Regions from separate parts of the Oceanobacillus luteolus genome, predicted to be linked through region 2. Evidence: riboswitches for the same ligand, from Rfam matches in the RefSeq annotation. Region 2 holds a riboswitch; each other region holds the start of a gene.

The links. A riboswitch is a leader RNA that binds a small molecule or an ion and turns the genes downstream of it on or off. The one in region 2 is predicted to bind S-adenosylmethionine.
Region 1: linked by a shared signal. The riboswitch ahead of ssuE (NADPH-dependent FMN reductase) and the one ahead of ACFSBH_RS16545 (YezD family protein) in region 2 are both predicted to bind S-adenosylmethionine.
Region 3: linked by a shared signal. The riboswitch ahead of ACFSBH_RS13070 (methionine ABC transporter ATP-binding protein) and the one ahead of ACFSBH_RS16545 (YezD family protein) in region 2 are both predicted to bind S-adenosylmethionine.

The regions. Positions count from the first base shown of each region.
Region 1 covers NZ_JBHUDE010000159.1:128-12,172, forward strand. The annotation lists gene ACFSBH_RS18025 (LLM class flavin-dependent oxidoreductase) at 27-1,379, opposite strand; gene ssuE (NADPH-dependent FMN reductase) at 1,391-1,948, opposite strand; SAM riboswitch class I at 2,098-2,209, opposite strand; SAM riboswitch class I at 2,325-2,434, shown strand; gene ACFSBH_RS18035 (LLM class flavin-dependent oxidoreductase) at 2,531-3,583, shown strand; gene ACFSBH_RS18040 (ATP-grasp domain-containing protein) at 3,603-4,553, shown strand; gene ACFSBH_RS18045 (aldose epimerase family protein) at 4,632-5,660, opposite strand; gene ACFSBH_RS18050 (L-ribulose-5-phosphate 4-epimerase) at 5,961-6,656, shown strand; gene ACFSBH_RS18055 (GntR family transcriptional regulator) at 6,914-8,020, shown strand; gene ACFSBH_RS18060 (xylulokinase) at 8,070-9,668, opposite strand; gene ACFSBH_RS18065 (sugar porter family MFS transporter) at 9,702-11,084, opposite strand; gene araA (L-arabinose isomerase) at 11,698-12,045, shown strand, end outside.
Region 2 covers NZ_JBHUDE010000151.1:3,746-15,790, reverse strand. The annotation lists gene ACFSBH_RS16575 (hypothetical protein) at 1-250, shown strand, start outside; gene ACFSBH_RS16570 (CamS family sex pheromone protein) at 699-1,790, shown strand; one part of gene ACFSBH_RS16565 (IS3 family transposase) at 1,985-2,907, opposite strand; one part of gene ACFSBH_RS16565 (IS3 family transposase) at 2,907-3,540, opposite strand; gene ACFSBH_RS16560 (hypothetical protein) at 3,682-3,981, shown strand; gene ACFSBH_RS16555 (LLM class flavin-dependent oxidoreductase) at 4,072-5,442, opposite strand; gene ACFSBH_RS16550 (acyl-CoA dehydrogenase family protein) at 5,464-6,654, opposite strand; gene ACFSBH_RS16545 (YezD family protein) at 6,855-7,016, opposite strand; SAM riboswitch class I at 7,149-7,256, opposite strand; gene ACFSBH_RS16540 (cupin domain-containing protein) at 7,426-7,767, shown strand; gene ACFSBH_RS16535 (cysteine hydrolase family protein) at 7,821-8,345, shown strand; gene ACFSBH_RS16530 (DUF4190 domain-containing protein) at 8,414-8,695, shown strand; gene ACFSBH_RS16525 (sulfurtransferase TusA family protein) at 8,971-9,522, shown strand; gene ACFSBH_RS16520 (DsrE/DsrF/DrsH-like family protein) at 9,535-9,930, shown strand; gene ACFSBH_RS16515 (MBL fold metallo-hydrolase) at 10,018-11,145, shown strand; gene ACFSBH_RS16510 (sulfurtransferase TusA family protein) at 11,225-11,455, shown strand; gene ACFSBH_RS16505 (sulfite exporter TauE/SafE family protein) at 11,516-12,045, shown strand, end outside.
Region 3 covers NZ_JBHUDE010000114.1:632-7,831, forward strand. The annotation lists gene ACFSBH_RS13045 (hypothetical protein) at 1-1,155, opposite strand, end outside; gene ACFSBH_RS13050 (DUF421 domain-containing protein) at 1,308-1,988, shown strand; gene ACFSBH_RS13055 (hypothetical protein) at 2,061-2,231, opposite strand; gene ACFSBH_RS13060 (MetQ/NlpA family ABC transporter substrate-binding protein) at 2,428-3,300, opposite strand; gene ACFSBH_RS13065 (methionine ABC transporter permease) at 3,320-3,976, opposite strand; gene ACFSBH_RS13070 (methionine ABC transporter ATP-binding protein) at 3,977-4,993, opposite strand; SAM riboswitch class I at 5,150-5,250, opposite strand; gene ACFSBH_RS13075 (thioredoxin family protein) at 5,316-5,645, opposite strand; gene ACFSBH_RS13080 (toprim domain-containing protein) at 5,718-6,080, opposite strand; gene gcvH (glycine cleavage system protein GcvH) at 6,234-6,620, opposite strand; gene ACFSBH_RS13090 (arsenate reductase family protein) at 6,870-7,200, opposite strand, start outside.

The DNA.
Region 1 (12,045 bases), on a different contig from region 2:
CCACTTTTTCTCTTTGTCGAGATATTTTAAGCGAAATGTTTTTCGCCCGACAGACGACGGTTCGTTCCGAATAAGTTTTCCCGGAAAGTGTTGCCTTGATAATCTTTTTGGACCAACCCTCGTTCCTGTAGTACAGGCACTACATAGTCTACGAAATCTTTGAAAGTTCCTGGTGTGGTCGCGTAGGCGATATTAAAACCGTCGATTCCGGTTTCATCCACCCATTCTTCCATGGTGTTCGCTATTTGCTCGGGAGACCCTATCGCAGAAGCACCCATTCCCCCAATACCTATCGCATCAATGACATCCTGTACGGTGGAGGCACGATCCGATTTTAATTTCGTGAAGTTTTCTAAGGCTGAACGAATAGCGTCATTTTCAATATACTTGATTTCCTGATTTGGTGCGTAGCCGGATACATCGACTCCAGTCCAACCGCCAAATAATGCGAGCGCACCTTCTTTACTGATATAGCTTTTATAATCCTCATATTTCCGTTTCGCTTCTTCTTCTATACTGCCAGTAATTGGAACGAACATCGTAATAATTTTTACGGCATCTTGTGGTTTTCCTGCTTTTTTCACTTCTTCACGAATTTTCCGGACGGTTTCTTTGGCTACATTTTTATTTGGTGCACCGATGAAAATTACTTCGGCATGTCTTGCTGCAAAAGCTCTTCCCTTTGTAGAGGCTCCGGCTTGGAATATAACTGGCGTCCGTTGTGGAGATGGTTCACTCAGATGTGCACCTGGTACTTTAAAGTATTTCCCCTCATGCTTGATGTCGTAAACCTTAGTCGGATCGGTATAAATCCGGTTGATTTTATCTACTTTGACTGCATCATCTTCCCAGCTTTCTTCCCAAAGCTTCAAGCAAACTTGCAAATATTCCTCTGCAATATCGTATCGTTCATCGTGGGAAATCTGTTCATCAAGCCCCATATTTACAGAGGCACTCTTCAAGTAGGACGTGACGATATTCCAGCCGACGCGGCCATTCGTCAAATGATCCAGTGTACTTATTTTCCGTGCAAAAGTATACGGGTGTTCGTGAATCACGGAGGAGGTTACACCGAATCCAAGATGTTTCGTTACCGCTGACATCAGTGGCACGATGAGAAACGGGTCATTCACCGGTGATTGTACACCATGTGCAACCGCAGTGTCTCTTGATCCGCCGTATACATCGTAGGTTCCCAGCACATCAGCAATAAACAGCCCATCAAAACGTCCTTTTTCTAAAATCTTAGCAAGCTCTATCCAATATTCACTATCCTTGTATCGATGGGATTGGTCTTCGGGATGAGCCCATAAACCTGGAGATTGATGCCCAGGTGTATTCATGTCAAACGCGTTTAAATAGATTCGTTTTTTACTCAATGCTATTCCTCCTATTGTTGTAAAAATACTGGTGTAGCTTGTTTTTGCCTGTTCACGAGATGGATGAAATAGTTCAGTTGTTTTTCTGCACGTTGTAGAAGTTCTTCATCGATTATCGGGGTATCTTTTCGTTTATCGATTTGTTCGTTTATGAGATAAATGCCTTTTAAATTATGTGCTTTAAGACTTGCCAGCAGAGGTTTCAGGGAGTACTCGAGTGCCAATAGATGGGAGGCGCTTCCTCCACTCATCAATGGGAGTACTGGTTTATGTTCAAATACATCTGGTGGCAGCAGATCAATCAGTGCTTTTAATACGCCGGTGTAGGAACTTTTGTATACTGGTGAGCCGACGAGTACACCTTTTGAATTCTGAATGAGTCTGGTGATGCCGACGACAGAAGGACTATTATATCTCCCTTCAAACAAATCTTGATAAGGGACATCTTTTACGGAAAGGTGGGTTACAGATAAACCTTCCTTCTCCAGTAAGGAACCTAAATATAACAATACTTTGTCAGAACCCGAATTTTCAGAAGGACTTCCGGAAAGTATAATAATTTCACTCATGATATAACTCCTTTCTAAGAGTATTTTCATATTTTAAGGTTTCGAATCAGTAGATAACGAACGGCGACTTAGACACTGTTCATCATTTAGAGCATTAAAAAAATCCCTCTCTTTCATAAACTTGAGAAATAGGGATTGGTTACATTCATCTCTTATCTCTCAAGAATTATTTCTTGCCGGATTTAGCACCTTTCTGATTCGATAAATCAGAGGTTGCTGAAGCTTCATCGGGCCAGGTCCCTCAGCTTCTCTTGATAAGAACTCTTAATTATTAAATTATTTCATATTCTATGTGAATTATTCCGATAAGTCAAGTGCGATTTTTTTAATTGACAAATGATTTTAATTACTTTAGGATTGGTAATAATCGAATAATTTCTTATCAAGAGAGGTGGAGGGATATGGCCCACGGAAGCCTCGGCAACAGGTTCTAACAGAGAATACTGTGCTAATTCCATCAAGCATGTATTGCTTGGAAGATAGGAAGAGGAAAGTAATATTGTGATTGGACCCTTTTTCTATTTTTTAGAGAAAGGTTTTTTTATTTTATATAGATTAAGAGAGAGATGAGGAGTGGGGAAGATGAAATATGGATTTTGGTTGCCGATTTTTGGAGGATGGTTACGTAATGTAAAAGATGAAAAAATGCCACCTACTTATGAATATGCGAAGAAAGTCATCCAATCTGCGGAAAATTGGGGCTATGATACAACGTTAATTGCTGAGTTGTACTTGAATGACATCAAAGGTACAGATCACGATTCATTAGAGGCGTGGTCAACCGCAGCTGCATTAGCGGCAGTGACGGAGAAAATTGAAATCATGACAGCCGTCCGCCCAATTTACCATAATCCAGCAGTTACAGCGAAAATGGCTGCAAATATCGACCATATTTCTAATGGACGCTTTACGCTGAATATAGTCTCTGGCTGGTGGGAAGGGGAAGCAAAACAATACGGCGGTGAATTCACAGCGCATGACGAGCGTTATGCACGAACCGAAGAATTCATTCAAATATTAAAAGGCTTATGGACGGAAGATACGTTCTCCTTTAAAGGCAAGTTCTATCATATCGAGGATACGAAACTAGAACCAAAGCCAGTTCAACGTCCAAACCCGATTCTTTATGCAGGCGGAGAAAGTGAAAAAGGAAAACAGGTCATTTCCTCCTTATGTGATGCGTATGTGATTCATGGCCATAAGGTGGAAGAAGCAAAAACGAAAATCGATGAAATAAAGGAACGGAGAAAGCAAGCGGGACGTGAGCCTTTCCGTACAATCGGGATGGCGGCATATGTGATTTGCCGGGATACGGTGGAAGAAGCGCAAGCCGAGTTGGAACGGATTACGACCGTAGATGATTTAAGCGGATATGCTGGATTTAAAGACTTTACAACGAAGTCTGAGCTAGAGCAGAAGATTGCATTACAAGATTATTCTGTATCGAATCGTGGGCTTCGTCCGAATTTAATCGGAACACCTGAGCAAATAGCGAAACAGATTTTAGCGTTTGAGGAAGCAGGAGTAGATTTATTATTATTACAAAGTTCTCCCCAGCTAGAAGAACTCGAACGATTTTCCAAACAAGTCATGCCTAAAGTAGAAGAATTACGCAGCGAGTTAGCAAAAAACTAAACAATAGGAGAGTATGTTGATGAGTAAAATATATGTTCTGCATGAAAATAAAGAATGGACCGATCATTTGACGAAACGCTTGGAGGAATTGAATCTGCCTTATGAAGAATGGCATTTGGATAAGGGGACGGTGGATCTGGCTTCTGTACCACCAGAAGGAGTCTTCTACAGTCGTATGAGTGCGTCGTCCCACACGAGAGGTCATCGTTTTGCTCCGGAGTTGACGAGTGCGGTCTTAACTTGGCTGGAACAACATGGTAGAACCGTGATCAATGGCAGTCGCGTATTGCAGCTGGAAGTCAGCAAGGTTCTGCAATATTTGGAACTTGAGAAGTTTGGGATTGAAACTCCACGGACGGTAATAGCAGTTGGAAAAGATGAGATCTTGAACGCAGCTGAAAACTTCCGAGGCAAGAAGTTCATAACAAAACATAATCGTGCTGGAAAAGGACTCGGCGTCCGATTGTTCGATTCTGTTGAAGCGTTACAGCGTTATGTCGAAAGTGAAGAGTTCGAAGAGCCGGTGGACGGAATTACACTGCTGCAAGATTATATCGAATCACCGGAATCATATATTACACGCTGTGAATTTGTGGGCGGTAAATTCCTTTATGCGGTTCGTGTAGATACATCAGAAGGGTTTGAATTATGTCCGGCAGACGCTTGCTCCATAGAGGATGCTTTTTGCCCAGTCGGTGAAGAAAGCGAAGCGCCAGCTAAATTCAAAGTGAGGGAAGGCTTTGATCATCCTATAATTGACAAATATGAAAAACTCCTTCAAGCGAATGGCATCCAAATCGCAGGTATCGAATTTATTGAGGATAAGGACGGAAAAATCTATACGTATGACATCAACACAAATACGAACTACAACAGTGATGCCGAAGCTGTAAGTGGAAAGTATGGGATGTTGGAGGTTGCGAAGTTTTTAGGGAAGGAATTGGAGAAAACAGCAGTTGTAGTTAATTAATGATGGTACGTAACCATGTTAAAAGTTGGGTAAAAAACCGATGTTCCTTCAGAATTGATGAAGGAACATCGGTTACTCTTATATTACTGATAGTTTATAAGTAATTTCATATTTCTTTTCGGTATTAGCAGGTAAGACAATATCTCCAAAATCAGGGTGATGATTAGCATCAGGTAAAGTTTGGGGTTCCAATGCTACAGCCATATGAGGGAATAGATGATTCCCCTCATTCACCTTTATGTGAGGATGAGTTTTGTTTAATGAATAAAAAACTAGACCGTTTCGATCGGATTGGATTTCAACAATTCGTCCATTATTTAAATTGCTTAATCTAGCAGCCTTTGGCCCGGTTACATGATAAGGATGATCATATCCTGATATATTGAGCTGTTTTAGTGAGTGCAGCATTTCTGATAGATTTTGTTCTTTCCGAAAGTCGAAGGGTGTGTTTGTTACATTTATAAATTCTCCAGTTGGAATTTGTTGCTGGTCCAGCTCTAACAGCTGTTCGGCGCTGATGGATAGTTTATGATTATTCAATCCCTTTAACTTATCATTGTTTAAATTGAAATAAATATGTGTAGTGGGATTAAAGAGTGTAGGTGTATCGGATTTATTTATAGCATAAAATTCAACATGAAATTGATTGTTTTCTCCCCATCTATATGTAATAGTAACTTCCAACTTGCCAGGAAAGCCATCCATTTCCGGATTAATTACTTTAGTGAAAGTTAGTCCCTTTTCAGTTTCCGAAACATCCCACCACATATGATGAAAGCCGTTAACCCCACCATGTAAGGTGTTGTCTCCTTCATTCCTAGGTAATAGGAATTCCTGATTTTTATAGTGGAACAGACCACCTTTTATTCTCCCACCAACTCTGCCGATTGCCTTTCCGAAGAAATACGTCTGGTCATTCAAAAAGTCTGTGGGTCCGTTAAAACCGAGCAAGATGTTATCTATGATTCCATTTCTATCTGGCATCATAATAGAAGTTAATGTAGCTCCATAATTCAAACAGGTAAAAGCGTATCCATTACCATTATTAACAGTATATTGCATAAGAGGACGCTCTAAGTTACTTGCTATTTCTTTTCGTGTAATCACTTGATTCACCAACCTATAGATATTTTAATAAATCGTTAAGTTGAATTGCGCTTGAATTTAGCTTTTGGCAAGCGTTTACAATAAAACATTACCAGTTATACGAATGAAATTTATGTATCTTAATTAGTCCGTATTAAAATGCTTAATTTAAGTATAACTCAATTGACTTGTACGTACAAATATAATATGATGACATTAGTATGAAGAGAATAATACGTAGAGTTAATAGAAGTTTTGAGGCAATCTTTCAAATGATCCATCCAACTTGAACTAAAAAAATGCTAAAAAGGATGACTGATTATGTTAGAACAGCTAAAACTAGAAGTTTATGAAGCGAACATGTTACTTCCGAAATATAATCTTGTTACTTTTACATGGGGAAATGTTAGTGGAATAGATAGAAATGAAAATTTAATTGTTATTAAGCCTAGTGGCATACCTTATGAAGAACTGTTGCCAGAGCATATGGTGGTCGTTGATTTGAAAGGTAATGTTGTTGAAGGGGAATTGAATCCATCGAGTGATACAGCAACGCATGTTGTTTTATATAATCAATTTCCTAATATTAAAGGCATTGTTCATACACACTCTCCTTGGGCTGTAACATTCGCCCAAGCTGGTATTGATATTCCGTCATCAGGAACTACTCATGCTGATACATTTTATGGCCCCGTCCCTGTAACAAGGAAGATGACAGAATCTGAAGTATCTAGTGAATATGAAAGACAAACTGGAGATGTTATCGTTGAGACGTTTGAAGAACGTAAGATTAATCCAGATTATGTTCCAGCAGTGTTAGTCAATGATCATGGTCCTTTTACATGGGGGAAATCTGCACAAGATGCTGTACACCATGCGGTCGTATTGGAAGAGGTAGCTAAAATGACTTACCATACATTACAATTGAATCCACATGGAATTGAGATGGATTCTTATCTTTTGGATAAGCACTTTTTGAGGAAGCATGGCGCAAATGCTTATTACGGTCAAAAATAGTCTTATAGAGTTATAATTAGATTCAAATCTTTCAAGATACTGCCATTAAGAAGCATTCTAATTTCTTAATGGTTTTTTTATTTGATGCAAGTTAAACGTACCTAAATCTTACCGTATAGGTTTAGACTTTTTATTTACAACCAATAATAATGATTATAGGTATGCTATAATTAAACTTGTCTACACATAATAGAAATTTCTGTATATAGAAAGATTATTCTTTATTATAGGTCGTATGGAATTAAAGGGGATTCAATATGGTTAAAAAATATGAACGAATCAAACAAAATATACAAGAAAAAATCCTATCGGAAGTATATCAAGTAAATGATAAATTGCCTACTGAGTCAGAAATGATGAAGGTTTACGATGTCAGTAGATTTACAGTAAGACGTGCGATTGATGAACTTGAAAAAGATAATTATGTATACCGAATTCAAGGTGCTGGAATATTTGTTAACGATTGGAAAAGTAAACCGAAAACACAAATTCAACATAAGACAATCGGGCTTATTTCCACACATATCGCTAATTATATTTTCCCGAATATCATTACAGGAATCGATAATTACCTATCTAATTATGGTTATTCCATTCTCATAACAGACACGCAAAACAGTCCTGAGAAAGAGCGTAGAAGCCTTACAAATCTACTAAATAATAATTTATCTGGTATAATTATTGAGCCAACCAAAAGCGCTCGGAATGATTACAATAAAGGAATTTACGATAATATCAAATCGATGGGTATCCCCATGTTGTCGATTAATGCAGTTTATGATGACCTCGATATACCATATTTGATCATGGATGATGTAAAGACTGGTGAACTTGCGACTAACTATCTAATTTCCAAGGGACATAAGCAAATCGTTGGTATATTTAAAGTGGATGATAAGCAGGGGATTGATAGAATGAATGGTTTTATCAAAGCTTATCAAGAGCAGCCGGAGTTATTAAATATGGGCGATATTATGATGTTTCAGACGGAAGAAAATATTGATAACTTGTTTAAAAAACTTCACATGATGCTGACCCGTTCGAACGATGTACCAACTGCTATTGTTTGCTATAACGATCAATTAGCTATTCAAGTAATTAAATTTGCTAAAGAAATTGGTTTGAGTGTCCCACAAGATATTTCGATAATTGGGGTAGATGATTATCGATTCTCGAATTATATCAACCCACGACTGACAACGATCCGGCATCCACAGGAAAAAATGGGGTTGGACGCAGGAAAAATGATGATTGATCTGATAAATAAACAAGAAGTTACTTCAAAAGTATATGAACCTGAAATCATTGAGCGAGATTCAGTACTTCCCCTAGCTTCTAAGGAAATTATAGAAAAAGAGAGCTGAGACAAACTACGAGTTGTGTCTCAGCTCTCTTTTAAATGGATGCGTCAAATTAAATATATTTTATCGCTGCCTCTTCAACGGGTAAGCCGGCTTTGTAATTATTGATGAATGTCTCATACCCCTCAACCCCTTGAGGTTCCGGACTTAAGGTAGAGCTATTAGGATTTACGAATACATACTGGTCTAAGAAGTCCTCCAAGTTCATATTCTCATTCCCAAACTTGGTGTATGCAGCCAATACCGCCATACCCCAAGCTCCGCCTTCACTCGCAGTGTTCATAACAGTGATTGGCGTATTTAAGGCATTGGACAAAATCTGTTGAGCAATGACTGTTGTTTTGAACAGACCTCCTTGGGCTATTAAGACATTTGTTTGAATCTCCTCTTCATTGTACAAGATATCCATACCAATTTTTAAAGGAGCAAAAGCAGCATATAACTGTGTGAGAATAAAGTTCGCCAATGTAAACGAACTATTGACATCCCTTACAAATAGGGGACGTCCTTCCGGCATTTTTGTAATGTTCTCACCCGAAAGATAACTGTAATTAATCAATCCTCCGGCATCTGGGTCTGCTTTCGTAGTAGTAAGAAATAGGGATTCATATAATTTGTCGGGCTCGATTTCTATACCGAGCCTTTCTGCGAATTCTTTAAATATATTTGCCCAGGCATTAATATCAGATGAACAATTATTGGTATGGACCATTGCAACAGGATTCCCTGTAGGAGTAGTAACAATGTCGATATCTCTATAAACCTTTTTTAGTGGTTTATCAAGCACAATCATTGAAAACGCTGAAGTTCCAACAGAAATATTTCCTGTTTGTTTGCGTACACTGTTCGTACTGACCATACCGGTTCCTGCATCCCCTTCTGGTGGAGCCATGAAACTTCCCGCCTGTAAATATCCGTTCACATCAAGCAGCTTAGCTCCTTCCTCTGTTAAGTTGCCTGCTACATCGCCTGCTTTTAATACAGTTGGTAATATACTTCTAATATTCCACTCATAAGCTGATACACGTTTCATATTTTCAAATTTAAGTAGAAGTTCCTCAGAATAATTACCAGTATTCTCGTCAATAGGGAACACACCAGAGGCATCACCAATACCTAAAACTTTTTCTCCTGATAATTTCCAATGGACATAACCAGCTAAAGTCGTTAAAAAGTTAACATCCTCAACATGTGATTCCTCGTCTAGGATTGCTTGGTAAAGATGAGCGATGCTCCATCTTTCTGGTATATTGAATTGAAATAATTCCGTAAGTTCAATTGCAGCTTTCTCTGTTGTATTATTGCGCCATGTTCGAAAAGGAGTAAGCAGTGTACCATCCTGTGAAAAAGCTAAATAACCATGCATCATGGCACTTACACCAATAGAGCGAATCTTAGTTAGTTTCGTGTGGAATTTGCTCTCCACATCTGCTGCCATTTGGAGGTAACTACTTTGGATCCCTTTCCACACATCATCAAGTGAATAGGTCCAGATACCGTTTTCAAACTTATTTTCCCATGCATAACTTCCAACGGAGATGGTTTCATATTTATCGTTGATTAAAACAGCTTTAATCCGAGTAGATCCTAATTCTATTCCAAGATATACATCACCACGTTGAATTGCCTGAGATGTTTCCTTAATGTACATTATTTCTCCTCCATTCCTGTTGAGCTGTTTCGACTAAGCTCCTTTTTTTTCCAATCCTTTTCTTTCCCCAATCTTCTCAATCTCCTCTAAAGTGCGACCCATAGTTTCAGGGACACGAATGCGGATAAAGGCTACTCCAAGTAAACAGATGACACCGAAAATGGCAAACACAGCTTCTTGAGCCATGGATGCAGTCATTATTGGGAACAGTAGACCAACTAGGAATGAACCTATCCAGTTAAAGGATGAGGCTAAGCCGGAAGCACGTCCACGTATTAATAACGGGAAAATCTCTCCTACAATAACCCATGTTAAAGGTGCCCAAGTAAAGGAATAGAATGCTACATAAATACTCAAGAATACAACGATCAACATTGGATCCGCATTAGGAACCAAAACGTTTAGAATTGCTGGGAAAATAAAAGAAAGTCCCATTACCGTTCCACCAAGTGTCAATAATGTACGGCGTTTAAATTTATCAGCAATTACAAGGAAGACTAATGATCCAATGACAAGAATGATACCTTGGATGATCGGCCACAACAATGCCGAACTTGCTGCTTGTCCAGTCGCTTGTTCAACGATAAGCGGAATATAGTAGAAGATCGCATTTGCCCCTTGGAATTGCTGGAACGCAGCAACACCTACACCAGCTATAACTAGATAACGATACTTACTATCGAGTAAGGCACCCCAAGATACGTTTTGTTTCTCCTGTTTACTGCTTTCTTGGATTTCTTTAATTTCAGCATCAATGGCTTTTTTGTTTGGACGTAGGTATCCTAGAACGGTTCGAGCTTCGTCCAATTTATTATTTTTAATAAGAAAACGAGGTGACTCTGGTAATCTCAATACTCCGATAAATAGGATTACAGCTGGAACCGCTGCCATTGCAAGCATAGAACGCCAAGCTATCGTTGTTGGTAAACCACTAAGTAGAAAGTCAACAATATAGGAAAGCAACATTCCAGACACAATCATTGTTTGGTTAATTCCTGAGAGGCGTCCTCGCAAATGTGCTGGAGCCATTTCTGACATGTAAGCTGGTACTAATGCAGAAGCAGCACCAACAGCTAAACCTAGAAATACTCTGACAAGAATTAAGAATAAGCTTCCGTCTGGCGGTGCCATCCCAGAAAGTATGGAGCCGATGACGAAAATGACGGAAGTAGCTAGAATCATCTTTCGTCTTCCAAAGCGGTCAGACAATTGACCTGCTAAAGCGCCTCCAAAAATTGCCCCTAACATGATAGAAGATGTGATCCATCCGATGGTAGCGGCATTATCAAGTCCCCAATCCTGTTGGAGGAATGGCAACGCTCCTGTCATAACACCGATATCGTACCCGAATAAGATACCGCCGAAAGCTCCAAAGAAGTATATAAATTTATGTGATACTTTTTTTTCTTTAACCATTGTGTTTCCCTCCTTAAGAATAATCCGATCGCTCAGTAAAATTATATTAAAAATAATTTTCTGGTTTTGGAAAAGGCTTACAAATAAAATGATATAAAGGCTGCGAATAAAAATAAATTACCTATACTTATAAGGACAACCATGATCTTTTGTTGAAACTCATCATTACTTTGTAGTACCGCCTCTTTTCTATGAATTCTTTAAAGATAGGTAAAGGCTTTCATAAAATGATGTTAACACCGTTATCCGAATAAATCAACAGTTTAATTTTTGTACGTATCAATTTTGGGTTTTAGATTACTAAACATTTCATTTGCTTATAGTTAATACTGTTATTTTAATGCGATTCGTGATTTTGGTTGTTTGTTAAATTATATAAGCTAAATAAATACCTAATGGATAGCATATAAATTACAACTTATGTTAACAGGAATTGTTTTATTATGCGTATAAATAAAATATCATTTGACTTATACGTATAAATATTTTATTATTTTATGTAAGCGGTTTACATATGGGATTCACTTTTTGAATCTACCATACTAATTTTATATATTTATATTCTTTAATCAGATAGGTAAAGTGGCTTTAAAAATTAGAGGAGGGTGTATGGATGTTAAAAACAAATGAATACGAATTTTGGTTTGTTGTAGGAAGTCAGCACTTATATGGGGAAGAAACATTAAATGAAGTAAAGAAAAATACAGTTGCAATCATTAATGAACTAAATGAAAAGGGTGACTTCCCTTATCCGATTGTATTTAAAACGGTTGTAACCACGGCGGACAGTATTACGCAAGTTATGAAAGAAATAAACTATAATGATCGTGTTGCAGGTGTCATCACTTGGATGCATACATTCTCTCCAGCAAAAAACTGGATTAGAGGAACTAAATTACTACAAAAGCCATTACTTCATTTAAATACTCAATTTGCTAATGATATTCCTTGGGATACGATT
Region 2 (12,045 bases):
TCTCTTATTCCTCTCTCAAACGAGTCAACATTATTTATCATTACTAATGAAAATCATTCCGGTGGGGTTTGTATTTATTTACATTGCTAACCTAGTGCTTAAAGATGCATTTTATCTCAAAAATGAATTGTATCAATGGACAAAAATACCGATGATTGAAATATATACAGGAATTCTTCTGCTGGTTATTTGTATCAGTTTACCGATTATTCATTGTGTTCGACAGCAAGATAAGGATTTGTTGAATTGATTGATCGTCAGGGATGTTTTTCTGTCCCTAATATTTTCTCCTCTCGAATAGGAAAGTAGCATCGGTCTCTCCCTTTAGATTTTTATCTAAGGGGAGTTTTTGTGAGATGGGCTCCATAAATCATACAGGTTTTTAAGCAAAGTGTAGATGTTATCCTAAAGATGTTTGTTGAAATTCGCATCTAATTTATATAGTGTTTGTGAAATATTGTTCTTTAGCAAAAAGGGGCAGTATAGTGAAAGAGGAAAGGATAGATTATGTTTTTTAATTAGTAAATAATATACTTATAGATTATTAGATAGCCGTCTGGTAAATTAGAAGTGTGGAAAAAAACGGAAAAAATGTAAACTCTAAAATCGTATGTAAAAAACCTTAGAGTACTCATTATTGGGATGCTAGGGGAATTGTGGGGATAAAGTTTTTAAAGACAAACTTAGGGGTGTTACAAATGAAAAAGATACTTATCTGGTTTTTAGGTGCTTTAGTAGTCCTATCCAGTTGCGCACAAATTGGGGAAGAACCAAAAGATGATAATGAGAAGGAAAATCTGCCTGTTTTAGGAAGCCAATCCTCAGAAGAAACGTACCGGATGATTACTCCCTATAAAACAGGGGCTGCAAGGGGGAGAATTACAACGCAGATATCCAATCGCGTAGATATAGATGAATTGGAAGTGGGACTAAGGCGTCATTCTATGGATGTATTCGACCCGAGTGAATTCTATTTCCAAGAGGGGCAGTATTTATCGGACGACACGATTATAAATTGGATTGCCGAACTTAATCCGGCAAGAAAGGATAATTGGAGTGAAAAAAAACATAGGGAAAATCCACGGGTTTTCTCACATGTTCTAGAACAAAATTACTTAAAAAGAGTTGGTGAAAAAGAGGTTGAGTTGGCAGGAATCTCCATCGGGATTGCGTTAAAGTCCGTATATAGCTTCCAAGCACCACTACATGGTGAATCTTTTACCGAAGAGATTGATATGAATCGTATGATGAGGAAGGGATATGAGGTAGCACAAAGAGTAGTGGATGATATAAGAGAATTGGAAGGACTTTCTGACATCCCTATTATGATCGCTTTATATCGCGAGTCCGAGCCGTCTTCGCCTATACCTGGAAATTATGTAGCAAGAACAATCGTTACAGATAAAAATACAATTACGAACTGGGAAACCATTGATGAGGAATATATTCTCTTTCCTTCCGAGGAAAGCGAACATAAACATTTGGAAGAACATGAGAACGTAAAGCGCTTTGGCGATAAAATTGCACAATATTTTCCAAATTATACTGGATTGACTGGGAGCGGATTTTCTACTAATAAACAACTCCAGACTCTATCAATAGAAATTCCAATTGAGCTCTTTGGTAATTCCGAGCTTACAGGGTTTATGCAGCACGTATCCGACCTAGTATACGATATATTTGATAATTATTACGACATAGAAATAAAAGTAACCTCTAGCAATGAAACCATAGGCCATATATACCGGAAAGCCGGTGATGAATCTCTTCAAGTATATATCTATCATTAGGCAGGAATATGTTCAATCTTATAAGCATATTTATTTCGGTAGAGAGAAGTATTGAAATAACCGGAAATAATGGACAGACAGTAAATAAAAATCGTAAAGGCGCTTTAAAAAATTAAACTACTGAACTAGTGGGTGCGTTAATCTGAGATGAACTGCCCCCTGTCAAGTAGACAGTGGAAATAATAAAATTTAGTCTAAGCGGCTTTAGTTCTGTATTCAACAGGGCTAAGGCCGTTTAGTTTTTCTTGATATCTTTCATGATTATAAAAGTAAATGTATTCATCAATTGCTTTTGTGAGGTTTTCAAATGACTCATACTTATGTAAATAATATTTTTCACACTTAAGAGTTCCCCAGAAAGACTCCATTGGTCCATTATCAATACATTTTCCTACACGAGACATACTCTGTGTCATTCCAGCTTGATTCAATCTTCGTTTAAACCCGTGAGAAGTGTACTGGAATCCACGATCGCTATGAATGAGTGGATGTTCACCATCTAGTTGGCCAATTGCTTCATCAAGTGTTTGAAATACAAGTTTGTTATTATTGGAATGTCCTAAAACATAGCTAATAATTGAACCATCATGTAAATCCAAAATGGCATTTAAATAAGCCTTTCTTGAGCCATATTTGAACTCGGTAACGTCCGTTACCCATTTTTCATTCGGCTTTTCAGAAGTAAACTCACGATTCAATACATTCTCTGCAATGTGTTGAGGAATAGAGCGCTGATATTGTGGTTTCTTTCTCCGTATCACGGATTGAATCCCTGCAATATTCATTAGTCTAAAAATACGTTTATGATTATATTGATGATTAAACATTCTATTGATATTTAAGGTCATTCGACGATAGCCATAGATGCCCTCTACTTTTTTATGGAGGGTCTTCATTTCTTTTAAGATTTCTTCGTTCTCAAGCTCTCTCGTAGAAGGTTTACGTTTTAACCATTTATAATAAGCAGCACGTGAAATATCTGCGATATCGCATAGTAAAACAATACTTAGATTCTCGTTCTCATACAGTTCTTTAATTGCGACATACCTATCTTCATATCTTACTTGGTTTATTTTCGCCTCCTTTCGATCTCGTCTAACTTTTTTAGAAAAGCATTTTCTGCACGTAAACGCTCATTCTCTTTTTCGATTCGAAGAATCTCTAACTTCATTTTCTCTTCAGATGTTAATTCTTCTTTACTTTTAGAACGTCCTCGTCCATCTTTTAACGCATCCCATCCGCCAGCTTCATATTTACGTACCCATTGGTATACTTGTTGATAGGATACTTGGTGCTTTCCGGCTGTTTCTTGATAATTCTTTCCGTTAGTTAAAGCATCTTGTACAATTTCAATTCTTTCTTCCCAAGTTGTTTTTCTCCCTTTAGTCATAGTGCTCGATCTCCCTTTTCCCGTGTCTTTTAATTCACTATGACTATTATACTTTTTAATCCATCTTCCGAGTACCCCCATACTAGCTATCTCATACTTTCGTAGAACTTCATTTTGAGAATATTCCCCTGATAAGTAATCTCTTACTGCAGCTTCTTTTAATTCTTTTGAATACTGTTTCCGGATTTTTGTATCAGCTAATCCCTCCATCCCAAATAATTCAAATTTCTCATTCCACCTATACACGGTATTCTTCTGAATTTGATACTTTGAACAGATTTTTGAAAGTGAATATCCTCCACCTTTATAAGCCATGACTACTTCATATTTAAAATCAATTGAATAGTAAATATTAGACATAAAAAAACTCCCCCAATAGTAAACAGATATTTATTTTTTAATCTGTCTACTTTAAGGGGAGCATATCAAGAAGGATTATCGCTCTTTTTGTTGAAGTTAATGGTAAAATATTTTTATGAATAAACATCTGGGGGAAATCAAATGAGGACAATCTTAGAATTAATTCGGGTAATATTACTATTGAGTTTATTGGGTGCATTAGGCTGGTTCATTGTAGGCAATATTTATAGAATTAATGAAGTTACAGAGGTTTATTCTTGGTTTGGTGCAATTGCCATTTTAATACTTCTATTTGTTTTGTATCGAAATAAGCTGCAATTCTCCGGGTGGTATAAAGGAGAAGGTAGGATGAAGCTTTCAAAAATTGTCACTAGGACACTGGTGTTAAGTTCTATCTTGTTGTTTGCCATGCCATTTCTATTGGGGTTTTTCATGAGCTAACGGTATCGAGCTTTTAAAAAGAATGAAAAGCGCATGGAATCAAGGTGTGATTCCATGCGTCGTATAGAATTACTGAGCCGCGATCCAAACTTAACTTCTCACTCCTCCAAAAGCTCCGCGATACTTCGCTGCAGGATGACGCTCGCTCAGACGATCCTGGCCGAACAATCTTCCGCGTAGTGTTTCTGGTTTTGCTTCCCTCTCTTTCAGCAACCCGCGCTCTTCTAATACTGGTACGACTTTTTCGATGAATTCCGTATAAGAACTTGGGATAAAGGCGTTTATTACATTAATACCCGATACCCCGGCATCCAGCCACTCTTCCAGCCGGTCGGCAATTTGTTCTGGAGTACCGACAATTCTTGTTGATTTGCCGTGGTGGTCGGCTACATCACGTAAGGTTGGTTTTCGTCCTTCGACCGATTGTTTTATCCAGTTGAAGATGCCGCGCACACCCTCAGTTTCAATATCCTCAATCGGTGTATCCAAATCCCATTTGCCGAAGTCGATTCCCATGCCTCCGCCGATGTGGGCAATCATCATCTTGTGATCGGTAATCTCATCCAGCTCCTTTGCCTTTTTCTGCGCTTCTTCTTCGGTCTCACCAATCACAAAAGATTGTCCCTGGAAAAATTGAATATCTTCACCATTTCTTCCGTTTTCCACCGCTATTTCTCTTACTTCAGCGATAAGGCTTTTCGCAACTTTCGGACTCGGTGTGTTAATGAAAATCGCTTCCGCATGTTTTGCCGCAAATGCTTTTCCTCTTGTTGAAGCACCCGCCTGGAATAGGAGCGGTGTCCGTTGTGGGGAAGGGGAAACAAGGTGCGGACCTTCGACTTTGTAATGCTTGCTTTCATGATGAATTTTATGAACATGCGCCGGATCTGCGTAAATCCCAGTTTTCCGATCTTTTTTCAACGCCTCATCATCCCAGGAGCCTTCCCATAATTTGTACAATACATCGAGATATTCTTCCGCCGTATCATATCGTTCGTCATGTGGAAGCATCCCTTCGTAGCCGTAATTTCTAAAGCCGTTCTCCAAATACCCGGTCACAATATTCCAAGCGACACGGCCGCGGGAAAGATGGTCGAGCGTTGATATTTGTCTGGCAAAATTGTAGGGAGGTTGCTGAAAAACACCAGCTGTCACTGCTACTCCAAGCCGTTCTGTCGTTGCTGCAATGGCTGATGCCAGCGTAAACGGATCATTGCTCGGAACCTGCAGGCCATTTCGAACGTGAGCTTCCCAGCCGCCTTCATAATCACCGTACAGACCAACGACATCCGCCAGAAAAATCGTGTCAAATCCGCCGTCTTCCAATTCTTTCGCAAGTGAGGTCCAGAGGCTTAAATCATTGAAATCCCGCTGTTTTCCTCTTGGATCGCGCCACGTACCATGGACAATATGTGAAGCTGTATTCATGACAAATGCAGTAAGTGATAATGTTTTACTCATGTTATTTCTCTCCTTTTTCTTTTAAAAGTAAGCCGTTGTCGGCAATGATTCTCCGTTGATATGATAGTTTCCAATCAGCCTTGATTTGTACAGTGTCGGATTATGGGAAGCAAGGGTACGAATGTTGCGCCAATGTCTATCCAGGTTGGCAGATTGTTTTGTTGCCGATGCGCTGCCGACTTCAAAGAGTAATGATGCTGCCTCGAGCGCAAGTTTTTCTATGGCAACCTTTACTTGCGACCCGTTCAGTGCGGCCGTATGATCTGCTTCAGCATTGTTGTAGTCCGCACGAGAAGTATCGATGCTTCTTGCAGCGGTGAGCACGATGGATTCTGCTGCAAAAGCATAGCTCGATAATTCCCCGACAACCTGCTGCAACTGCGGATCTTGTTTTAAGTCTGTCGTGTTTCCGTGTGAAAAGGACCGCTTCCGCTTGCCAATCAGCTCGACCGCATCCGTAACAATCCGATTCAAAATCCCGGCAATGATCCCTTGAAGATATAAATGTGGAATCGGGGCATAGGTATTATTTTTGTCATTCGAATCAAATATTTCCTCTGCCGAAACACGCACACGATCAAAGCTTGTCGTCCCGCTGCCCGTCATTTTTTGGCCGAATCCATCCCAGTCATCGCGCACCGTCACTCCGTCTCGTTTAACCGGGACAATCACATTCACAGGGGCATCACCAAGCATCGCAGTAACTTCTGTGAAATCCGCATAATATGTTCCGGTCGTAAACGCTTTTTCCCCTTGTAAAATATATCCGTCTCCCTCTTTCACCAAATGGGTGTCGTATTTCCCGCCGCCAGCTTGGTGTTTCGAATTCTCGGTATATGCATTGCCGATGATCGCTCCTTGGCGAATTTCCTTTAAGAAATGCTCTCGATGAGGAGTTTTATTTCTCAATAGAAATTCCACGGTCATGAAATGTGCCCGGAAAATATGTGCAAGCTCCGGATCTGCCTCCGCAACCCGAATGACTGCCGTAAATAGTTCTTCGATAGAAGCTCCGGCACCACCCAACTCCTTCGGCAGTGTAATGGCGCCGAACCGGAAATCTTTTAGTATCTGCACCCCTGTCCATGGATGTTGCCTGCCACCTTTCTTATTTCTCCAATCATAATCCGCCCGAATCGCCTCAATGACCTCATCAAAAGCTTCCGAATAAATATCCAATTGCCCGGTTTTCGTTGTTAATGTTGTACTCAATCTAATCCTCTCCTCGTCATTACTGTAATTTTGAAACGCCCCATTCCGTAACTTCAGCCATATAAAAAAGGCACATTGCAATTAGGATAGAAATGTATCCTCATCACAAGTACCTTTCGTTGTCGAATCGGCAATGAAGTTGTATGGAAAGTCGATCATACTGGGAAACGCTATTGTCTATCATGGTTGATGCAATCGCCTTATTTACGGATTGCTTTTTCCTGCAATGGAAACCGTTTTTTCTCTGTCGTGTCAATTTGAGTAATTTTCCCATCATGTACGGTGATCGTTAAACTTCCGTATTCGAGCTCTTCCAACTTCGCTAAAATATGTTCAATTTTGGTGCGGTCATATTTATTCAAGCCCCAACCTCCCCATCGAAATATGATTTATAAAAAAAATTAACCCTCCAATCCTGATTGTTTTCAATAAAATAAAAACCCTCTTCTCGATATAAGAAGAGGGTGAATTCAACAAAAATAGTCGAACGGCTCTTCTTATCTTTCAGGCACACGCCTGCTGGAATTAGCACAGTTCTTGCATGAAGCAAGTCTGTTGCCGAGGCTTCAAAGGGCCAGTCCCTCCACCTCTCTGGATAAGAAAATCAAACTAATTTAATTTTTAAAATTTATAGGTAAAGAATAATCTAGTTTTTCCCTTCTGTCAAGAGGAAGATGGAAATTATTTCTAAAACGGACTTTTTCTAAAAGGGGAATCGGCATGTTTGTCGAATTATTTATTTAGGGCATTCAGGAGAAGGAGAGAAAAAGATTGCAATTATATACATTTCGATCAGAAGCAGGAAATAAAATTAGTAAGTATCATTCGATATTAGCTAGTTATTCAAAGGTGTTACGGACGGAAGAACCGACCAATATAGGATTTATACATATCGAAAAAGGTGGTGTCGTTGGGTATCACCAAGCACCCGTCCCGCAGTTATTCATCGTAGTAAATGGCGAAGGATGGGTGGAAGGGGAAGATGAACAAAGAGTATATCTAAAAAGTGGAGACGGTGTATTTTGGAACAAAGGTGAAGGTCATAGAAGCGGGAGTGAGAAGGGCTTAACAGCTTTGGTACTGCAGTCAGAAGAATTACAGGCACCTTCTTAATGGTTGCGTCCCTTGTAAGAAGAGAAAACAAGCCAGTATTTTAGGAGGAGAATATGAAAAAAGCATTACTGATTATCGATGTTCAGAATGGAATGTTTCTAGAAGGTGATGTTGTCTACAAAGGGGAAAGTTTACTGCAACATGTTAAGTATTTGATTAAGCAAGCACGTTCTACGGATGCACCAATTTTTTATATCCAGCATAATGAACCAAATGGTGAATTACAACATGGCACGAAGGCTTGGGAGATTCATTCTGATATCATGCCAGAAAATCAGGATATCATCATCCAAAAACATAATCCTGATTCTTTTCTGGACACCTCATTAGATCAAGAACTTAAAAAACGGGGGATTGAACATCTAGTAATCTCGGGAATTCAAACAGAAGTGTGCATTGATACGACTTGTAGAAGAGCATTCAGTTTGGGATATAAGGTCACGCTAGCTTCTGATACGCACAGTACATGGGATTCTGAAGACATTACTGCCCAGCAAATTATTGATCATCATAACGGTGTGCTGCGGTGGTTTGCTGATGTTCTTCCGAGTAAAGAGATTACTTTTGATAGTCTGTAAGAGTTAAAGAATACGGTTAGAAGTGATATTATTGTAAAAGACAAAAGAAAGAACAAAGGGTGGGTAAATTGAGCAATTTAGATGTTTCATATGATAGTGAGATCAAGAATAATAAAAAATGTATGGCAGCACTGATTCTAGGTATTTTTTCTATGATTACTTCTCTTTTTGGATTGGGAGTAATAGTTGGTATTATTGGATTGATTTTTGGATTATTAGGGTTAAAAGATGTTAACCAATCCAATCAAATTGGAAAAGGAAAAGCTATTGCAGGTATTATTTGTAGTTTGATTGGTATATTATTGACCGTCATGTTCTCCATTATGGTCGGCAATGCTCTTGTTAATTAAATCCGCTGAATAGATGGGTAGCATTTCAAGGAAGGAAATGCGCCCTTTTTTGTTGAAATTAGAAGCAGTTGTATAGTCATCATAAATGGAAGAAATGTATAGAGGTTGACAATATACCCGCGGGGGTATATTATAAATCTTGTAATAGATTTCCCGCGGAGAAATCAAGGAAACTTAAAACGTCGTTACGAACGACTATATTTTTTTATTAACTCACATACCCTGCGGGGTATGTGGAGATGCTTTATCAAAATAATACCTTGGGGGGTAAACGAATGATTCAAGCTAATCAATATCTTGATGCGAAAGGACTTGCCTGTCCCATGCCGATTGTGAAAACAAAAAAAGCAATGAACGATCTGGAAGAAGGACACGTATTGGAAGTTCAGGCCACTGACAAAGGGTCGATAGCAGATTTAGCTGCTTGGTCAAGTTCAGTAGGACATCAGTATTTAGGAACAGTGGAAGAAGCTGATGTTCTTTATCATTATATCCGCAAAGGTACGAATGAACCGGAAGTGGAAAAAACATTTGAACATACGATTCCACTAGATGAAATACAATCTCAGGAAGGGTTAATCTTAGATGTTCGTGAGGCAGCGGAATATTCCTTTGGTCATATCGAAGGTGCCATATCCATTCCACTCGGAGAATTAGATTCTCGTATGACGGAATTAGATAAAGAAAAAGAAGTATATGTGATTTGCCGGACAGGGAAACGCTCTGATTTGGCTGCACAACTTTTAGCGAAGAATGGCTTCAAAAAAGTATATAACGTTCTGCCAGGTATGACGGAGTGGGACGGAAAAATAGAAAAGGAAATATAGGAGGAATACAATATGTCTAATAAAGTAGCTATTATCGCAGCAAACGGTGGACTGTTTGATGCATACAAAGTATTTAATATTGCAACAGCCGCAGCGGCTTCGGATAAAGAGGTGCAGATTTTCTTCACGTTTGAAGGTTTGAATTTGATCCACAAACAAGCGATGCATAACTTGGAAATGCCGGAAGGAAAAGAACATTTTGCGGAAGGATTTGAAAAAGCCAACATCCCTTCCATCCCAGAATTAGTGGAAATGGCGCAAGAACTGGGTGTAACATTCATCGCTTGTCAAATGACGATGGATGTCATGGGACTTACGAAAGAAGATTTCGTGGATGGCATTGAAGTTGGTGGAGCGGTCACTTTCTTGGAGTTTTCGAAAGATGCAGCACCGACACTGACGTTCTAATGGATTACCGAAAAAACTCATGCAGTAGAGCAATGATCTACTGTAAATATTTTGGTGGAAAATATACCTAGGGGGGTAAAGGGAAGTATGACAGTAAACAAATGGACAGCAGCAAAAGTTGCTCGAAAGGTAATTGACCAGGAAGAACTTTTTATCTTAGATGTGCGTAACACCGATGCATTTGAAGATTGGAAAATAGAAGGACAAAACTTTGAGTATGTAAACATTCCTTATTTTGAATTGCTGGATGGCGTCGATGAGGTTCTCACGAAAATTCCAGCAGACAAAGAAGTGTTGGTCGTATGTGCCAAAGAAGGATCTTCCATTATGGTGGCAGAAATGCTGTCGGAAGCTGGGCGTGAAGTAGGCTATCTGGAAGGTGGAATGCGAGCTTGGAGCAGCTATTTGGAACCTATTAAAGTTGCGGATTTAAAAAATGGCGGAGAACTTTATCAATTTGTTCGCCTTGGGAAAGGCTGTTTATCCTACATGATTATTTCTGATGGAGAGGCTGCCATTATAGATGCGGTGCGTTTCACCGATGTATTCCTAGATTTTGCAAAAGAAAAAGGTGTGGATATTAAGCATGTGTTTGACACCCACCTGCATGCCGATCATATTTCAGGAGGGCGTCATATTGCCGCTGAAACAGGTGCAACGTATTATTTGCCGCCTAAGGATGCGACAGAAGTAGTATTTCCGTACACACCCTTAACAGAGCGTTTAAACGTGAAGGTAGGGGCTTCACAAATCAATGTAGAAGCCTTGTATTCACCGGGGCATACTATCGGTTCCACATCATTTGTCATTGATAATCGATTTTTACTGACAGGTGACATTTTATTTATGGACTCCATCGGTCGGCCAGATTTAGCTGGTAAGGCAGAAGATTGGGTCGGCGATCTGCGTGAAACCTTGTATAAGCGTTACCGTGAGTTGGCGGAAGACCTGGTCGTATTACCTGCACACTTTATGATCATCGATGAGTTGAATGAAGATGGTACCGTAGCGAGAAGATTAGGCGATTTATTTAAAGAGAATCATGGTTTAAATATCGAAGACGAAGCCGAATTCCGCCGTACTGTGACAGATAACCTGCCACCACAACCAAATGCACATGAACAGATTCGTCAAATAAACATGGGTAAAATCGCTCCTGATGAAGACGAACAAACCGAAATGGAAATCGGACCGAATCGTTGTGCGGTTCGCTAGAAAGTCATAATCGTTTGGTGTAAAAGACCAATTTGGTTTTTTACACCAAACATTTTAAATGATAAAGGAGCAATGCGATATGAACATTACGAAAACATTGGATGCTAAAGGCTTGGCATGTCCGATGCCGATCGTGAAAACGAAAAAGGCGATGGATAGCATTTCTTCTGGGGAAGTGCTTGAAGTACTTGTAACAGATAAAGGTGCAATAAACGATATCCCTGCATGGGCAACAGCAGGTGGTCATACCATCATCCAGCAAAAAACAGAAGCCGATGTTCTTTACTTTTATATACAGAAAGCAACGTAAAAACCAGATAGAGAGCAGCAGTTCCTACTCGCTTTTCTATAGTAGAAAGAAGGACTGTTAATGGAGATAACTTTTATTATTGTCGTATTTGCAATTGGATTTATTGGCTCATTTATATCAGGGATGCTCGGTGTCGGCGGCTCGATTATTAAATATCCGATGCTGTTGTATATACCGCCGTTGTTCGGTCTCGCGGCATTCACAGCCCATGAAGTTTCTGGAATCAGTGCCGTACAAGTGTTGTTCGCTTCGATTGCAGGAGTGTGGGCATACAGAAAAGGCGGTTACTTGAATAAACAACTCATCCTTTATATGGGTGGAGCCATCCTGATAGGTAGTTTGATTGGTAGTTTTGGATCCAGCTACTTGACTGAACAGGCAGTGAATATCGTGTATGGTATCCTTGCTGTTATTGCCGCGGTGATGATGTTTATACCGAAGAAACAAGTGGATGATGTACCACTAGATGAAGTGACTTTTAATAAACCACTTGCAGCAGTCTTAGCTTTCGTGGTAGGAATCGCCTCTGGAGTAGTAGGGGCAGCAGGAGGTTTTCTGCTTGTACCTATCATGTTGACTGTCCTCCGCAT
Region 3 (7,200 bases), on a different contig from region 2:
AGTTGCTCTTGTCACTCTTCTTTTAAACGTAGTTAATGACACGAGGGCTTCTGCCATATCTGCCAATTCTTCCTTAGGCAGGGAGCGTACTACCCCAAGCAGCGGCTCAACATAATTCTTTTCTTGATATTCCTTTACAGCAATTTCCATCGAATCATACACTTCTTTACCCATTTTCTGTAATTTAGTAACCTCTTCTTCGGTAAATTCAATTCGAAGATTTTTTTGAATCTGATCGTGATAGTTTTTTATTACGCTAGAAATGATTCGGAAAATCACATCTTCCATATTCGGCTCGATTCCTTTGATGAAGGAATCTACCATATCTCTTTGGGCAAAAGCTGTAATCGAGGCTGTCCCATCATCCTTGTCTGTCGTATAACTTATTTTTTTATCCTTTAATTTTTTATATTTCAACTGCCCAAACACAAATCCTTCCAGTCTATAGTTTAATAGCTGGGGGAATATTTCTTCATCACCGTATCCTCCAATAACAAATCCGGTACTTCCCACACTGAAATAATCCTTCACCGTTGCCTCATAAGCCAGTTCGTGAAGCTTTTCAATTAATTCATCAGGGATGTCATAACGAATCAACTCATCGATAACTTCATTTACAACAGAACTAAATCTTTCTTTAAAAGCTGCTTCTTCAAATTCAATAAACCATTTCCTTTGCTTTCTATAGGATTGAATCATCCGACCTGCGCATGAATCTAGCCAGTTCGTTACACGTTCTGATGTTACGCCCTCTTCCATATGTTCTTTACTAGCCATTTTTTTTTCTACTTCTTTGACTAGACGTTTCAGATTATCCGAGAATATGCGATAAACAATTATTTCTTCAACTTCTTCATTTTTAAATCGAGCATCTTCATTCAAAAATCTTAAAAAGTCTTCCATATAATCATGGAGATGATTAAAAGTACGATCACATATCACTTCTCTATAGGATTTGATGATTACTTCCCATGGAACCTCCATGAAAGAAGCCGCTCCATATACCATAATTCCTATAGAATGCTTTTCCGATAGGGCGAATAACTTATTTGCTGTATTATAAACTTTTTGGATACCTTCTCTTCCACTTGTAATTGCACTATCAGCTGCCATGGCAATCCCATGTTTATTCAAGACTGCTACTTCTGCCGTCAATTCAACCCCTCCTTCATTGATATATCTATCACTTACCCTCGCTATTCAACATAAAAACTGCACATCTCAGCCAATTACTTAGTCTGTTAGATTAGATTCTTTTAAAAGGGGTACAGATTCTAGACAGAATACATTCTAGAGGTGAAGCAACTATGGAAACTTCAATAACAGTTAAAATTATTTGTGGTCTGCTCGCATTATTAGCCATTATCCGATTACTTGGTAAGAAAGAACTCTCACAGATTACTCCATTCGATTTTGTTTATCTTTTGATACTTGGGGGATTAGTGGAGGAATCGGTATATGATGATAAAGTTACAGTCTGGCAGGTTCTTTATTCTGTAACATTATGGGCTGTACTGATTTATAGTATCGAGAAGATTGTACAGCGTTTCGATAAGACCAGACCCGTCATTAAAGGAGAACCAACTATCATTATTAATGAGGGAGAGCTTGATATAGATGCTCTGCAAAAAAACGATTTGGAATCAGAACAACTGAGAACGATGTTAAGACAACAGGGTATATTTACAATCAGCGAAGTAAAATATGCCATATTAGAAACTAGTGGGCAATTAAGCGTCCTAAAGCATGAACAATCATCCCCGGTTACCGCTGATATGTTATCAATTAACCCTAAAGAAACATCGATTGCTCATTTAGTCATTGATGAAGGCAAAGTACAACACAAAGTTCTTGACATGATTGAAAAAGATGAGAACTGGCTGCGTACCCAATTAGGGAAATTAGGTTATGACGATATTAGTAAAATATATTACGCCGAATGGTCGGAAACGGATGGCTTTACGATTCACGGAGTTAAAAATGATTAATTTCGAAAATGAACAAAAAACACGGAACCCACTTTGGGACTCCGTGTTTTTCATTTGAAGATAACTTCCACTTCATCTATGCAGCTGACTATCCACTTCAGCGATAATCTGCTTCGATTCTTGATATTCTTTCTCACGTTTTAGTTCTACTTCCATCCGTTTAGACAGATTAGACTCATATTCAGCGATGCTCATCCTGTGATTTTTACTCATCGCTTTTTCCATATCTTCTGTGTAATTCATGTTATTATCGGAATTGATAATAAACCACTCCTTTAATGTGATAAACAAAATGTTAACACAGAACAATTCCCTGCACAAAGGTCGAATAAACCTGTATAGAGTGATTTTTACACGTACTTTACAATTCCCGTCAAAAAATAAAAGGAAGCATAAACATTTAAGCTCATGCTTCCTTATTCTTCGTAATACAGTGTTTTTAGTTATTTCCACCTACAGGAACTACTGCACCTTCATAAGTTTCAAGAATGAAGTTCTGAATTTCTTCAGATTGCAGGACATCCACTAACGTTTGAAGAGCAGGATCATCTTTGTCTTCTCCACGAACTGCAATGATGTTGACATATTCAGAGTTTTCATCTTCAATGAACAATGCATCATTCAATGGATTTAGACCAGCATCAATTGCATAGTTTGTGTTGATTGCAACCAATGCATCCGGCTCAGATTGATACATTTCTGGTAATAGCAATGGATCTACATCTGGTGAAAATGTGATGTTTTTAGGATTTTCTACGATATCTTCAATTGTTGCAGCTGATTTCTCAACATTTTCATCCAATTTGATAAGTCCTTGTTGTTCAAATAAGGATAAGATACGTCCATGGTCTGGAATCGAACGGCTGATGATCACTTCTTGTCCATCTTCAATATCATCAATGTTGGTGATGTTCTGAGAATATACACCCATTGGTTCGATATGAATACCATCAATATACTCTAGATCATACCCTGTATCTGCAACAGTCTGCTCTAGGAACGGGATATGCTGGAAGAAGTTTGCATCCAGTGCACCTGATTCCAAGTCTTCATTCGGCAAAACATAATCTTGGTATGTTTCAATAGTAATGTTAATGCCCTCTTCTTCTAACAAAGGTTTTGCTTCCTCTAGAATCTCAGCGTGTGGCGTACTTGATGCACCAATCACAAGTTCAACTGATTCTGATGAATCTTCTGTTGCGTTGTCTGCATCTTCCGCATCATTTGCAGTGTTTTCTTCATTTCCACCATTCCCGCAAGCTGCGAGTAGCAATACAAATAACAATACAAGTAAACCAAAAAGCTTTCTCATCGTTGTTTCTCTCCTTTATTTATCTTTTATCTATTTTATTGGTGATTAAATCTCCAATAAATTGGATAATAAATACAATGATCAGGATTAATACGGTACAAACAAATACAACATCGAAGTCACGACGTTGGAAACCATAGAAATAAGCATAGTCTCCAAGACCGCCTGCTCCAATTACACCAGCCATTGCAGTATAACCAATCAAGGCTATCGCTGTAACAGTTAGTCCAGACACAAGTGCCGGTAAAGACTCAGGTATAATAACCTTGAAAATAATGGTCCTTGTTTTTGCACCGATTGATTTTGCGGCTTCAATTACACCCTTATCCACTTCACGAAAAGCTATCTCAACAAGACGAGCATAAAATGGTGCCGTACCGATAATCAAAGCAGGCAATGCAGCGCTCGGCCCTCGAATCGTTCCAATCAAGAAATTCGTAAAAGGGAAAAGTAATAAAATCAAAATAATGAATGGGATGGCACGGAATATATTAACAATTGCCGCGGTTATTATATGAATGAATTTATTTTCCCAAATTCCATCTTTTGACGTCAAAAACAATAATAATCCTAATAAAATTCCCAAAATCAGAGTACCGATCAATGCGATACCTGTCATATATAGTGTTTCATTAGTTGCTGTAATCAATTCATCTGTTTTTAAGTTACCAAACATTTAGATGACCTCCACTTCTACGGAGGTTTCACTCTGAATATATTTAATGGCACTTTCGATTTCCGAATCATTACCTGTCACTTGAACGAATAGTGTTCCGTAACTTCCTGTTTTCGTATTCGTAATCTTACCTTGTAATATATTGATATCAACCTCGTATCGCTTAGCGATCTGGCTGATCAATGCTTGGTTTGCTGATTCACCAATGAATTGCAGTTTGAGCAGTGTACCCTCCGAATTTGTTTCCATGATACTTGAAATATTTTCATCCTCATCATTGCCCATTGCCTGATGAACAAATTTTTTCGTAATCGGCTGTTGTGGATGAAGGAATACATCGAGAACATCACCAAGCTCGACAATTTTCCCGTTCTCCATTACAGCAACTCGATGACAAATTTTTCGGATTACTTGCATCTCATGGGTAATTAATATAATGGTCAGTCCCATTTTCTCATTAATATCTACAAGTAAATCCAAAATAGAATTTGTAGTTTCCGGATCAAGTGCAGATGTAGCTTCATCACAAAGTAAGAGTTTTGGTTTATTCGCTAATGCCCTCGCAATACCGACCCGTTGTTTTTGTCCACCACTTAACTGGGAAGGATAAGCATTTTCACGTCCGGTCAACCCGACGAGGTCGATAAGTTCCTGCACCCTTTTTTTCCGCTTTTCTTTACTTACTCCTGCGATTTCAAGAGGAAATGCAATGTTTTCTGCAACGGTCCTTGACCACAATAAGTTAAAGTGCTGAAAAATCATCCCGATATCCTGACGGGCGATTCGAAGTTCATTTTGATTAAGATTTGTTATTTCATTATCTTCAATGGTTATTGTGCCCGCTGACGGTTCTTCTAGTCGATTGATCAGACGGATAAAGGTACTCTTTCCCGCACCACTATAACCGATGACTCCAAAAATCTCACCATTATTGATGTCTATATCCACATGATCAACGGCAGTTATTTGCCGGTCTTTTGTAATAAATTCTTTCTTTAATCCCTTAATGGAAATCAATAGATTGTCTCCTTCCATACAGCTTACCACTTAAATACCGTCCCATTATTAAAAATGGAATACATCTATTTAGTATAAACATAATTACTCAATAAATTAAAAACGTCTTTCTGCTCGGAGAACAGAAAGACGCATAGTTGATTATCATCTCTTGTTCTCTCATCTATCAAAAAAATTTGCAGGAATTGGCACCTTTCAAATCCTTGAAGGTTGCCGCGGTTTCATAGGGCCAGTCCCTCCGCCGCTCGCGATAAGAGTAAAACTATTAAATTAGTATAAACGAATAATAGCATGAGGGGTCTTAAACTGTCAACAAAATGATTTATTTAAACATTTCTGGGCGATACTCATATAAATACCGATAAATATTTCCGGTTGAATAGAAGGTATAAATTTTTTCTTTCACTTCATTATTTTCTACAATCAATAAACACGGAACACTTTCGATTTTGTATTCATGCAAAAATGGCTCCTCGAAATTTGCGTTCATTTCAAGAAAAATTGTTTGGTTATGGATTTCTTCAATTTTCTCTAACATTGCTCGTGCAACCGTGCATGTCCCACAGAATGTTGAATAGATAAATAAAATATATGAATCATTTAATTGCTTTGATGTGATTTTTTGCATATTTTCACCTGTTAATATAAAGATTCATCACTTCACTTGAAGGGATAATCAGCCCTCCAAGTGAAACGATAGTTGAATTTATATCTTATCTTACAGTCAATTGTACTGCAAATAAAACGGTCTTACTGTAAAGTGTTTTGCCACAAGTAATGAAGCAAGTATTTTATATGGGGTGGTAGCCACTTCCCGATAATCTTTACTGATATAAATATGCTCGGCATGTGGCAGTTCCTTAGCTAGTTGTTTTCTAAGCCTCAGTCCTGATTTATCTTCATCAACAAAAATATATACATCATTTTCATCTAAATTATACATATCCAAAAGCTCATCAAACCGATTAATGCTTAAAGTGCCGTTCGTACAAATAATCGTTACATCTTCATTTAAAATTTCTTCAATTTTACGTTTATCCGACAACCCCTCCACAATAATCACTTTTTCGGTTTCGTGTGCAATCATCTCAAGACACTCCTTATCCCATCGAGTCATCTGCTGATTGTTATAGTATATGAAAAAGAGGAGGTCAACTATACTCTTCACCGCATAGTTAGGCCCCCTCTTTATTCCTAATCAGAAAGCATACAGGTTGAAGAGGCTTTATCGATAAAAAAATTAATCCTCTTCAATAATAGCTTTATATTCATCTGCTGTAAGCAGGTTGTCCCACTCACTTTCGTCATCCAATTCAACAACGATCATCCATGCGTTTTCGTATGGAGATTCATTAACGAGTTCTGGACTATCCTCCAGTTCTTCGTTCACTTCTACAACTTTACCACTTACCGGTGCATAAAGTTCAGAAACAGTTTTTACTGACTCGACACTTCCGAATGAATCGTCTGTTTGAACTTCATCATCCACTTCGGGCAATTCAACGAAGACAATATCTCCTAATTCGTCTTGTGCAAAATCTGTAATTCCAATACGTACTTTATTGTCGCCTTCTTTTTTAATCCACTCATGTTCTTTCGTATAGCGTAAATCGTTTGGCAAATTCATTGACCCTTCATCCTTTCAAGTTTCTATTGTCATACCTTAACTATACAATGGAATATTAATAAAATCTACTGCATCCAGCAATTTTTATAACGGATAAACGGTCTGGAACTCCTCAACTCCCAAATATTAGGAGAATTCAATATATTAATGTGAGGGATGAACAGACCGTAAATCCTTGATTCTATTCAACTGACATTCAGACGGGGTGGAAAAGAACCCCGCTGAATGAAGCTTGACATGATCAGTTACTTAGTTTTGCCAATGTTCTTCGTATAAGTCTTCTTTGAATCCCACAGTAACCGTTTCGCCGTCTACCGCTATTGGCCGTTTGATCAACATTCCATCAGAAGCCAGGAATTCAGCCATTTCTTCCGTTGATGCATCTTTAATTTTTTCCTTCATATTTAATTCACGATATTTCTTTCCACTCGTATTAAAGAATTTCTTCGCCGGAAGACCACTTTTCTCGATAATTTGCAAGATTTCTTCCTTCGATGGAGTATCCTCAACAATATGTATAGGTGTAAAATCAACGTTCTTTTCTTCTAACCATTTCTTTGCTTTTTTACATGTTCCACAA